3 regions of the Pseudomonas sp. Con_6 genome follow, and region 2 is predicted to be linked to each of the others. Evidence: riboswitches for the same ligand, from Rfam matches in the RefSeq annotation. Region 2 holds a riboswitch; each other region holds the start of a gene.

Region 1 (3,263 bases), 980 kb from region 2:
TCGAGCAGGTGCCCGGCGTTCCACAGTTTGTTGCCCAGCACCTCCAGCACCACGGACAGGCCGAGGTGGGTCTCGCCGATGCTGGCGGCGATGATCACCGCCAGGCCCAGCAGGGCGCCGACCCAGAGGGCGTGCAGCAGCGAGCGCAGGACGAGGCGGGCAACGGCGGGCAGCATCAGTCGGCCTTGCGCAGCTTCTGGCTGGCGTCTGCCAGCACTTCGATGCCGTCCATCAGGCGCACGCCGGCGTGCATGGCGTCGGCGTCGATGATGACGATGCGCTCGTGCTTCACCGCGTCCATGTTGCGGGTGACCGGGTCGTTCTTGAGGAATTCCAGCTTCTTCCGGTAGTCGTCCGCCGGGAAGCGGCGGCGGTCCATGCGGGCGATGACGATGAAGGTCGGGTTGGCCTTGGCCAGGGTTTCCCAGCCCACGCTCGGCCATTCCTCGTCGGATTCGACCACGTTGCGCATGCCCAGGCTGTTCAGCATGAAATCGGGAATGCCCTTGCGCCCGGCGACATAGGGGTCGATATCGAGGTTGGCGCTGGAGAACCAGAACATTGCCGACTGGTCCTGTTGGCGACGCTGACCGGCACCGGCGGTGACCGCCGCCAGGCGCGCCTTGAGCTGGTCCACCAGGGCTGTGCCGCGGTCCTGTACGTCCATGATCTGCGCCAGTTGCTCGATGCTCTTGTACAGGCTGTCGACGCGGAAGGTTTCCAGGCGGGTGCCGTCGGCGCCGGTCAGGTTGTCCTTGCCTTCGCAGTCGGAGGGCAGCAGGTAGGCCGGGACCTTGAGTTCGGCAAACTGCTCGCGGGTGGCGACTACGCCTTGCGGACCGACCATCCATTCGAACTGCACCGTCACCAGGCCCGGGCGCTTGCCGATCACCGCCTCGAAGCTCGGGTCGTTGTCGGCCAGGCGCTCGACCTTGTCGTTCTGCGCCTTGAACTGCGGCGCCACGTCGTTGAACCACAGCGAGGTGCCGGCCAGCCGCTCGCCCAGGCCCAAGGCGTAGAACATCTCGGTGCCGGCCTGGCCGATGGTCACCACGCGGGCGGGGGCTTGCTCGAACGTCAGCTTCACGCCGCAGTTGTCGAGGGTCAGCGGGTACCGGGTCGGTGCGGCGAAGGCGGCGCTGCCCAGGCCAAGGCTGGCCAGCAGGACAAGGGCGAGGCGGGAAGGGGACATGCGGATGCGATCTCCATTCGAACGAGTGCGGCTACAGAAAGGCACAGGTCTGGAAAACACATCCCGGAAACTGATACGAGCCGGCCACGCACGAGCGGTGGCCGGAAACAGGATGCCCTTCCCGGACACCCCGCCGGTGGGTTTGACGATGTCGTGCCGGCAGGTCTCCTGACTTGCACGTCAGCGCCGGCTCCGGCCTTCCCGGGCGCGGGCCCAGTGGCGTGTGTGGAGCAGGCTCGGTGCCTACAGTTGCGGGGGCAGTTCCGTTTTCGCGGGCCTGGGCGCGCGGATGGATTCCCTGTTGGGTTCCTTTCGGAAACCGGCGGGGCGGGATGGTACGGGATAGAGCCAGAGGAAACCAGCTCGAAGGGCAAGCACGGCTCCAGGAGCTAGCTCAGGATACGGCCGCGGTCTTCAGGGTCTTGATCAGCAGCCCATACAACTGGTCCACCGGCTTTGAACCCTGGGACGCCCGGCTGCGATACACCGCCACTTCCATCGGCTCCAGCGGCCCGAGGCCATGCTCGGTACCGAGGATCTCCAGATGCTCCGGGGCGCTGCAGCGAGTCAGCACCGCCACCGCCAGGCCGCTTTCCACCGCGGCGATCTGCCCGGCCAGGCTGGAGCTGTTGTACACCACCCGGTAGTCGCGTCCTTGGAGGGCCAGCGAGTGGATGGCGCAGCGCCGCGCCAGGCTGGTGCTCTCGTAGGTGGCGATGGGCAGCGGATCGCGGCGCCAGACATCGAACTGCGGTGAACCGACCCAGACCATCGGTTCGCGGAACAGCAGGGTGCCGCGCCGCGGATGGTCGCGGGACACCAGGGCCAGGTCCAGATCGCCCTGCTCGATCCGCGGGATCAGCGAGGTGGACTGTTCGCAGTCCAGCTCGATCTCCACCGCGCCATAGCGCAGGGCGAAACGTTTGAGCACCGGGGTCAGGTAGCGTGCGGCGTAGTCGTCCGGGACGCCGAGGCGGATCCGCCCGGTGAGCTCGTCGCCATGGAAAGCGTTCTGCGCATCGCTGTGCAGGTCAAGGATGCGCCGCGCATAGCCCAGCAGTACCTGGCCGTCCGGGGTCAGTTGCTGCTGGCGGGCATCGCGCACCAGCAGTTGCCGACCCACTGCCGCCTCCAGTTTCTTCAACTGCATGCTCACCGCCGATTGCGAACGGTGCACCTCGGGAGCGGCGCCGGACAGCGAGCCGGTGTCCACTACGGCAACGAAACATTTGAGCCAGTCGATCTGCAGGTCCTGCATGCGGGCGCGTCCTCGGCATTCGATTAACAAATAGGTCGGATGCGTAATATGCGCTTTTCGCAAAAGAGTGTCTGCTGGATAGTGGCCGTCGTCCGAAAACGTTGCCAGAAGAACAGCGGTCCGCCAGACGGGCCGCGGATGAGGAGGTTTGTCGTGTTATCGGTTGCCAAGGGCTCCACGGAGCTGGGCTACAACGAGGTATGGGACGGGTTCCGGCAGTTGCTGCCGATCTCGATGTTCGTGGTGGTGTTCGGCCTGGCCTTTGGCCTGGCGGCGGCCCAGGTCGGGCTGGATTCGCCGACGATCATGTGGATGAGCACCCTGGTGTTCGCCGGCGCGTCGCAGTTCGCCGCCCTCGACCTGTGGGGCGCGCAGGTGCCGCTGGTGCCGTTGATCGTCACCGTGTTCGCCATCAATGCCCGCCACCTGCTGATGGGCGCCACGCTCTATCCGTGGCTGCGGGAACTGCCGGTGGCGCGGCGCTACGGGATCATGTTGGTGGTCTCCGATGCCAACTGGGCGATGGCGATGCAGGCGCTGTCTGCCGGCAAGCCGGGGTTGGGCATTCTGTTCGGCGGCGGCCTGGCGCTGTGGTCGACCTGGATCCTCGGCACCTGGCTCGGCCTGTATTTCGGCAACCTGGTCAGCGATCCGGTGAGCTGGGGCCTGGACATGGTCATGGGCTGCTTCCTGCTGTCCATGGTGGTGGGCGGCAAGAAGGACCTGCGCATGCTGCTGATCTGGGGCGTCGCCGCCGGTTCGGCATTGCTGGCGTACTGGTTCCTGCCGGAGAACAGTCATGTGGTGGTCGGC
Region 2 (3,263 bases):
CCAGAAACGGGGACCCAGGCCAATGCCAGGGTCATGTCATCCTGCACGAGGCGTTCGACACGCAGTTGTGCCGTGGCACCGCCCAGTTGTTCGGCCAGGGCCAGGGCGCAGCTTTCCGCGACGCCGTAGCAACCCGTATGGCGAAAGGCCGTGGCCGAGCGATGGCTCAGGCGCGGGGTGAACGGAGCAAGCTGGACGGCACTGTAGAAATGCAGGGGCAAGGCGAGGTCTTCGGCCAGTTGCAGCAGGCCGGGTTCGTCGCGCTTGAGGTCGATGCTGGCGAGTCCGGCCAGGGCGCAGAAGGGCAGGTCGTGGTGTTGCAGGACCTGGCGCAGCACGCCGGCCAGGTCACTCGCCGGCGTGCCGCGACGGCAGCCCAGCCCGGCGTACAGCGGGGCAACGCCGGGTGGGACGGGCATCAGGCCGCCTTGCGCCGGTACAGCCAGGCGCTGATCAGGCCCAGGGCCAGCCAGAAACCGGCGTTGGTCAGCAGCGAGGCGACGATGAATTGCGACTCCAGCGCTTCCGGGGCCAGGCTTTCATGAACTTCCGGTTGCGGCGCGCCGATCACGTGGGGGATCACCAGCAGCGCCAGGCCGGCGGCCTTCAACACCCAGTTGCCGGCGAAGGCGATCAGTGCCAGGCCTACCGCGGTTGCGGCAGCGGTACCGATCCACCACAACTGGCGTTGGGCCAGGTCGGCGGCGGCGGTGCCCGGCAGTTCCGGCGGCAAGCCGAGGTTTGGTGCCAGGCAGAACACGGCGAAACCGCCCAGGCCCCACAGTGCGCCAGCACCGATGCTGCCCGGGGCGCGCAGGGTGTACATGGCAGCCAGCAGCAGGGCGAAGCCCACCGCGACCACCAGATTGCCACCTGTGGTGGACAGCACGCGCTGCCAGCCATCTTCCGGTGACCAGGCTTCTTCGCTGTGCTCATGACCCGCTGCAGCGCCATCGGCGTGCTCGTGTTCATGGGCCGCAGCCGGTGCCGAGTTCTCGTAGGTTTCCGCCTGGAGGATCAGCGGCGACACCCAGAAGCTTTGCAGCAGGGTCAGCAGCAGGGCGGCCAGCAGGCCGGTGAAGCCCGCGGTGCGTGCGATGCGAGTGAACATGCGGTCAGGCCTCAGTGGCAAGGGAAGGCGGCGCTGTGACGGGTGTCGTGGGCGGCGTTGTGCACCGCTTCGATATGCGAGAAACCGGCGAAGTAGACCAGGCACAGGCCCAGCACGGACGCGCCGACGGCAGCGACGATGCGCTGGCTGAGGGTGGTGGAGGTGCTGCTGGCGTGGCTGGCGGTGCTGGTAACGGACATGGCGCTTTCCTCGTGAGTGTCGTCTCGGCGACAGGCAAGCGCGAAGAACCTCCGGGCACGGAGCGTCCGGGAGGTGCAACGTCGCCCGCCCACCGCGGGTTTGGTCAATTCTGCGTCGGGCCGGTCTCCGGGCTTGCGAGGGCATTGAGCCGTGGCGTCTCCTTCCCATGCCGGACTGCGGGCACAGTGGATCTGACGCTTTCCTCGCTTACCGTTGCGGGGGCAGCACCGGACTGGCATGACCTTGAACGGTCATTGCGCACCGGTTTCCCGTTTCACCTTGTAATAAAAAAGGCACCCAAACGATCGCGCTAGGAAATCACGCGCATTGACATCCGTCAATACAGCGGTTGACCGACCTCCGGGCACTGCGTAGCCTTGCCGGTTCGAGGTTCTCCGGCGTCGTGGCCGGAGCTAAGACGGGAACGCGGTGCGCTGATCACAGTCATTCCGCGGCTGCCCCCGCAACTGTAAGTGCTGAACCATCGACCACAGCCACTGCCGAAAACGGCGGGAAGGCGTCGATGCTGCCCCGGGGCACAGCACAAGCCAGGAGACCTGCCTCGAACAGTTTCCACTTCAACCGGGCGGGGTGATCCGGTGGCGAACGCGCCCGGCTGCCTGGCATCCGGCTCCCGTCTCCGATGCCCGCCAATCCGCTGCCAAGGGCATCCGACATGAAAACACTGGCCAAACTCCCCGTCACGATCGTTACCGGCTTCCTCGGCTCGGGCAAGACCACGTTGCTGCGCCATATGCTGGACAACGCCAACGGCCGCCGCATCGCTGTGATCGTCAACGAATTCGGCGAGCTGGGCATCGACGGCGAAATCCTCAAGCAGTGCAGCATCGGCTGCACCGAGGAAGAGGCCAACGGCCGCGTCTACGAGCTGGCCAACGGCTGCCTGTGCTGCACCGTGCAGGAAGAGTTCTTCCCGGTGATGCGCGAGCTGGTGGCGCGCCGCGGCGACCTCGACCAGATCCTGATCGAAACCAGCGGCCTGGCCCTGCCCAAGCCCTTGGTGCAAGCTTTCCAGTGGCCGGAAATCCGCAACGCCTGCACCGTCGACGCGGTGATTACCGTTGTCGACAGCCCGGCCGTGGCCGCCGGCACCTTTGCCGCCTTCCCCGAGCAGGTCGATGCCCAGCGCAAGCTGGACCCGAACCTGGACCACGAATCGCCGCTGCACGAACTGTTCGCCGACCAGTTGGCCAGCGCCGACCTGGTGATCCTTAACAAGTGCGACCAGATCGCCCCTGAAGCCTTGGCTGCCGTGCGCGCCGAGGTCGAGGAAGAGCTGCCGCCAGCGGTCAAGGTGGTCGAAGCCAGCAAGGGCGTGCTGCCGCTGGAAGTGTTGCTGGGCCTGGGCGCCGAGTCCGAGGCGCATATCGATGGCCGTCGCACCCACCATGATTCCCACCACGACGGCGACGATGACCACGACGATCACGACCACGACGCCTTCGATTCCATCTCCCTCGACCTGCCGGAGGCCGACGAAAGCCTGCTGCTGGATGCGCTGACCCAACTGGTCACCGAGACCGGCATCCTGCGGGTCAAGGGCTTCGCGGCCATCCCCGGCAAGCCGATGCGCCTGCTGATCCAGGGCGTGGGCACCCGTTTCGACAAGCATTTCGACCGTGCCTGGCGCAGCGACGAGCCGCGCATCACCCGCCTGGTGCTCATCGGCCAGGACCTCGACGCCGCGGCCCTCGAAGCCCGCCTGCGCGCCGCCCTGAGCGCCTGATATGCACCTGCTGCGGACCCAGCCCGGCGGCTTCGTGCCGGACGACAGCATCGCCGACCTCGGCCAGACCCCCGCCGAACTGGTGATCCTCTGCAGCGGTGACTCGCACCTGGCGCTGCTGGCGGAAACCGCCAGGGATCTGCCGGACGATTACCCCAGCCTGCGCCTGGCCAACCCCATGCAGGTGCAGAACCACGCATCGGT
Region 3 (3,263 bases), 2.1 Mb from region 2:
CGCGCTCGCCAGCAACATCGGTCAGGGCGTCGAGCAGGTAGAGCATGCCGCCGCACTCGGCGAGCAACGGCTTGCCGGCCTGGTGATGGGCGCGGATCGCCACCAGCATCGGCGTGTTGGCGGCCAGAGCGTGATGGTGCAGCTCGGGGTAGCCGCCGGGCAAGTACAGGCTGTCCGCCGTCGGCAGTTCGCAGTCATGAATCGGCGAGAAGAAGCTCAGCTCGGCGCCCATCGCCCGCAATAGATCAAGGTTGGCACCGTAGGTGAAGGCGAAGGCTTCGTCGCGGGCCACGGCGATGCGCACGCCGGCCAAATGCGGTTCGACGGCACGCGGCTCGGGGGCCGCGAACGCCACCGGCGGCGGCAGGGACGACTGGCAGCTGTCACCGAGGGCCTTGGCGGCGGCGTCGAGGCGCAGGTCAAGATCGGTCAGTTCGCTGGCCTGGACCAGCCCCAGGTGGCGGCTCGGCAGTTCGATCCCGGTCTCCCGGGACAAGCCGCCATACCAGCGCAGGCCTTCAGTGAGGCTGCCTTCCAGCAGTTGCGCATGGCGCAAGGTGCCGACGCGGTTGGCCAGCACGCCGGCGAACGGCAGGTCAGGCTGGTAGCGCGCCAGGCCCAGGGCCAGGGCGCCGAAGGTCTGGGCCATGGCCGTACCGTCGATCACCGCCAGCACCGGCACGCCGAAATGGCGGGCCAGGTCGGCACTGGACGGAGTGCCGTCGAACAGTCCCATGACCCCTTCGATCAGGATCAGGTCCGCCTCAGCGGCGGCTTCCCAGAGCAGGCGGCGGCTTTCCTCGGCACCGACCATCCACAGGTCGAGCTGGTACACCGGCGCGCCACTGGCACGTTCGAGAATCATCGGATCGAGGAAGTCAGGTCCGCATTTGAACACGCGGACCTTGCGCCCCTGATTGCGATGCAGGCGGGCCAGAGCTGCGGTCACGGTGGTCTTGCCCTGGCCGGAGGCCGGAGCCGCGATCAGAACCGCCGGGCAGTGCCGGGTGTCGCTCATAGTTCGACGCCCTTCTGGGCACGGATGCCAGCCTGGAAGGCATGCTTGACCATGCCCATCTCGGTGACGGTGTCGGCCAGTTCGATCATCTCGTCCTTGGCGCCGCGGCCAGTGACGATCACGTGCTGCATCGGCGGACGGGCCTGCAGGTCACCGAGCACCTGATCCAGGTCAAGGTAGCCATGCTTGAGGGCGATGTTCAATTCGTCCAGCACCACGAAGCCGATGCTCGGGTCCTGCAGCAGTTGCCGCGACACGGCCCAGGCCGCTTCGGCGGCAGCGATGTCGCGCTGGCGGTCCTGGGTTTCCCAGGTGAAGCCCTCGCCCATCACGTGGTAGCGCACCTGCTCGGGGAAGCGGCGGAAGAACAGCTCTTCGCCGGTGGCGTTGCGGCCCTTGATGAACTGCACCACGCCACACTGCATGCCGTGGCCGAGGGCGCGGGCGAGCATGCCGAAGGCCGAGCTGCTCTTGCCCTTGCCGTTGCCGCTGAGCACCAGCAGCAGGCCGCATTCGTGGGGGGAATTGGCGATGCGCTCGTCGATCACCGCTTTCTTGCGCTGCATGCGCGCCAGGTGGCGTTCGTCACGTTCGGGGGATTCGCTCATCGGGGGTCTCCGCGGGCCACTGTCGACAGGCGGGAAGCGACGACAGCTGGAAAGGTGGCCACGGGGGGACAGGCGCAGGCGTCGGGCGACAGGGCCCGGCAAACCGCGCATCACCCTCCGTGATGCCGTTGACTGTTTGCAGGCCGGTCTCCGGGCTCATGAGTGGACCTTCACGGTCCCGACCGGGCGCCTTCCCGGGGTGGATACCCAGTGGCCTTGCGCGGTCTTGGCTCATCTACCGTTGCGGGGGCAGCGCCGGGATCGCACGTCTTGCGTGCCCACCGGCTTCCCTGTTTCACCCTGTCGACGCCGAGGTCACAGAGCACCTGAAACAAGTCGCGAAGGTTAGAGGGTTGCATCCGGAGCGTCAATTGGAGACGGCGGTCACAGCCCGGACCAATGGCACTATCCGCAGGCTGTGCCATGGTGATATCAAATCGCCATGGTTTTCGCTGTACTCGTACAACAATTACGAAAGGAGAGCAGCATGCAAGGCCTGATTCTCAACAACCCTCGGCTTGAATTCCTGCGTCCGGCGCTGGAGCGTTGGGGCGAATCCATCGAGCGCTTCAACCAGGTCCTGGGTGATGGCGAAGGTCCTTACTGGCAAGGCGTCCAAGCCAACCTCGGCACGCTATCCGCAGCCATCTGGCAGGCAGAACTCGTGACCTTGCAGGGCTACCAGAGCAAGAAGCAGCGCGATGAAGGCGAACGCGGCGCGCACTGCGACCTGCTGATCGCCAGCCGTGATGAATCGGCCTACCTGCATGCCGAGCAGCGCTGGCCGAAGGTGGGACGCCTGGACCTCAGTGGTGCCTTGCAGGAAACCGGCGCGGTGGCGAAAGGCATCGCCTATCCGAGCCAGCTGAAGCTCGCGGCGCTGTTCGTCAGCCCGGTGAAGCTGGAAAAGCATGCCAGCCCGGAAGAGTTGCAGGACATGGTGGATGACCTGCAGAAGCACAATGCCTGTGCCATTGCCTGGTGTTTCCCGTATGGGTATCGCAAGCTGCATGATGAGTTCGGGCAGTACTATCCTGGGGTGGCGTTGTTGTTGAAGCAGGTTTGACCCTGAAATGCCTGTCTTGAGCCTTGTAGCGTCCTTGAGATCGAGCGCCGCCCGCGCGGCGCTCGATCTCAAGGACGCTACAAGGCTCAAGGCGAGCACCTGCAAGCCCTGATACATTCCCAAACCAAGCATCCGGATTCATACAGCCCCCACCCCATATCCAACTGAACCACCCTCCCCCGCCCCACCTCTGACCTGTAACGCCCCCACCGTTACGCGAAGGAGTCGAGCATGTCCTCACTGCGCATTGCCGTGCTGCTGGCCCTCACCACCGGCCTGACCGCCTGTGGCGAATCCGCGCGCCTGCAGGTCACCGATGGCAGCGGCCCGTCGCCGCAACTGCCGGAACCGAACAAGACCCTGATCCCCACGGTGAACATCGCCCCGGCCGTGGGCTGGGCCGGTGGCGCCAAGCCAACCGCCGCCCAAGGCACCCAGGTCGCGGCCTTCGCCGACGGCCTGGACCACCCGCGCTGGCTCTACGTGCTGCCCAACGGCGACGTGCTGGTGGCGGAAACCAATGCACCGGAGAAACCCGAGGACGGCAAGGGCATCCGCGGCTGGGTAATGA

What was found. A riboswitch is a leader RNA that binds a small molecule or an ion and turns the genes downstream of it on or off. The one in region 2 is predicted to bind cobalamin.
Region 1: it holds a riboswitch for cobalamin, as region 2 does, so the genes downstream of both, AC5QPF_RS12635 (ABC transporter substrate-binding protein) here and cobW (cobalamin biosynthesis protein CobW) in region 2, are expected to answer to the same signal.
Region 3: it holds a riboswitch for cobalamin, as region 2 does, so the genes downstream of both, cobO (cob(I)yrinic acid a,c-diamide adenosyltransferase) here and cobW (cobalamin biosynthesis protein CobW) in region 2, are expected to answer to the same signal.

Annotation. Positions count from the first base shown of each region.
Region 1 is NZ_CM182011.1:2,828,091-2,831,353, forward strand. It holds gene AC5QPF_RS12630 (iron chelate uptake ABC transporter family permease subunit) at 1-176, opposite strand, end outside; gene AC5QPF_RS12635 (ABC transporter substrate-binding protein) at 176-1,192, opposite strand; cobalamin riboswitch at 1,334-1,531, opposite strand; gene AC5QPF_RS12640 (LysR substrate-binding domain-containing protein) at 1,587-2,450, opposite strand; gene AC5QPF_RS12645 (AzlC family ABC transporter permease) at 2,589-3,263, shown strand, end outside.
Region 2 is NZ_CM182011.1:3,810,412-3,813,674, reverse strand. It holds gene AC5QPF_RS16925 (cobalamin biosynthesis protein) at 1-419, opposite strand, end outside; gene AC5QPF_RS16920 (CbtA family protein) at 419-1,111, opposite strand; gene AC5QPF_RS16915 (CbtB domain-containing protein) at 1,123-1,311, opposite strand; cobalamin riboswitch at 1,413-1,628, opposite strand; cobalamin riboswitch at 1,684-1,891, shown strand; gene cobW (cobalamin biosynthesis protein CobW) at 1,989-3,059, shown strand; gene cobN (cobaltochelatase subunit CobN) at 3,061-3,263, shown strand, end outside.
Region 3 is NZ_CM182011.1:1,739,851-1,743,113, reverse strand. It holds gene AC5QPF_RS07985 (cobyrinic acid a,c-diamide synthase CobB) at 1-1,018, opposite strand, end outside; gene cobO (cob(I)yrinic acid a,c-diamide adenosyltransferase) at 1,015-1,626, opposite strand; cobalamin riboswitch at 1,751-1,971, opposite strand; gene AC5QPF_RS07975 (hypothetical protein) at 2,114-2,692, shown strand; gene AC5QPF_RS07970 (PQQ-dependent sugar dehydrogenase) at 2,924-3,263, shown strand, end outside.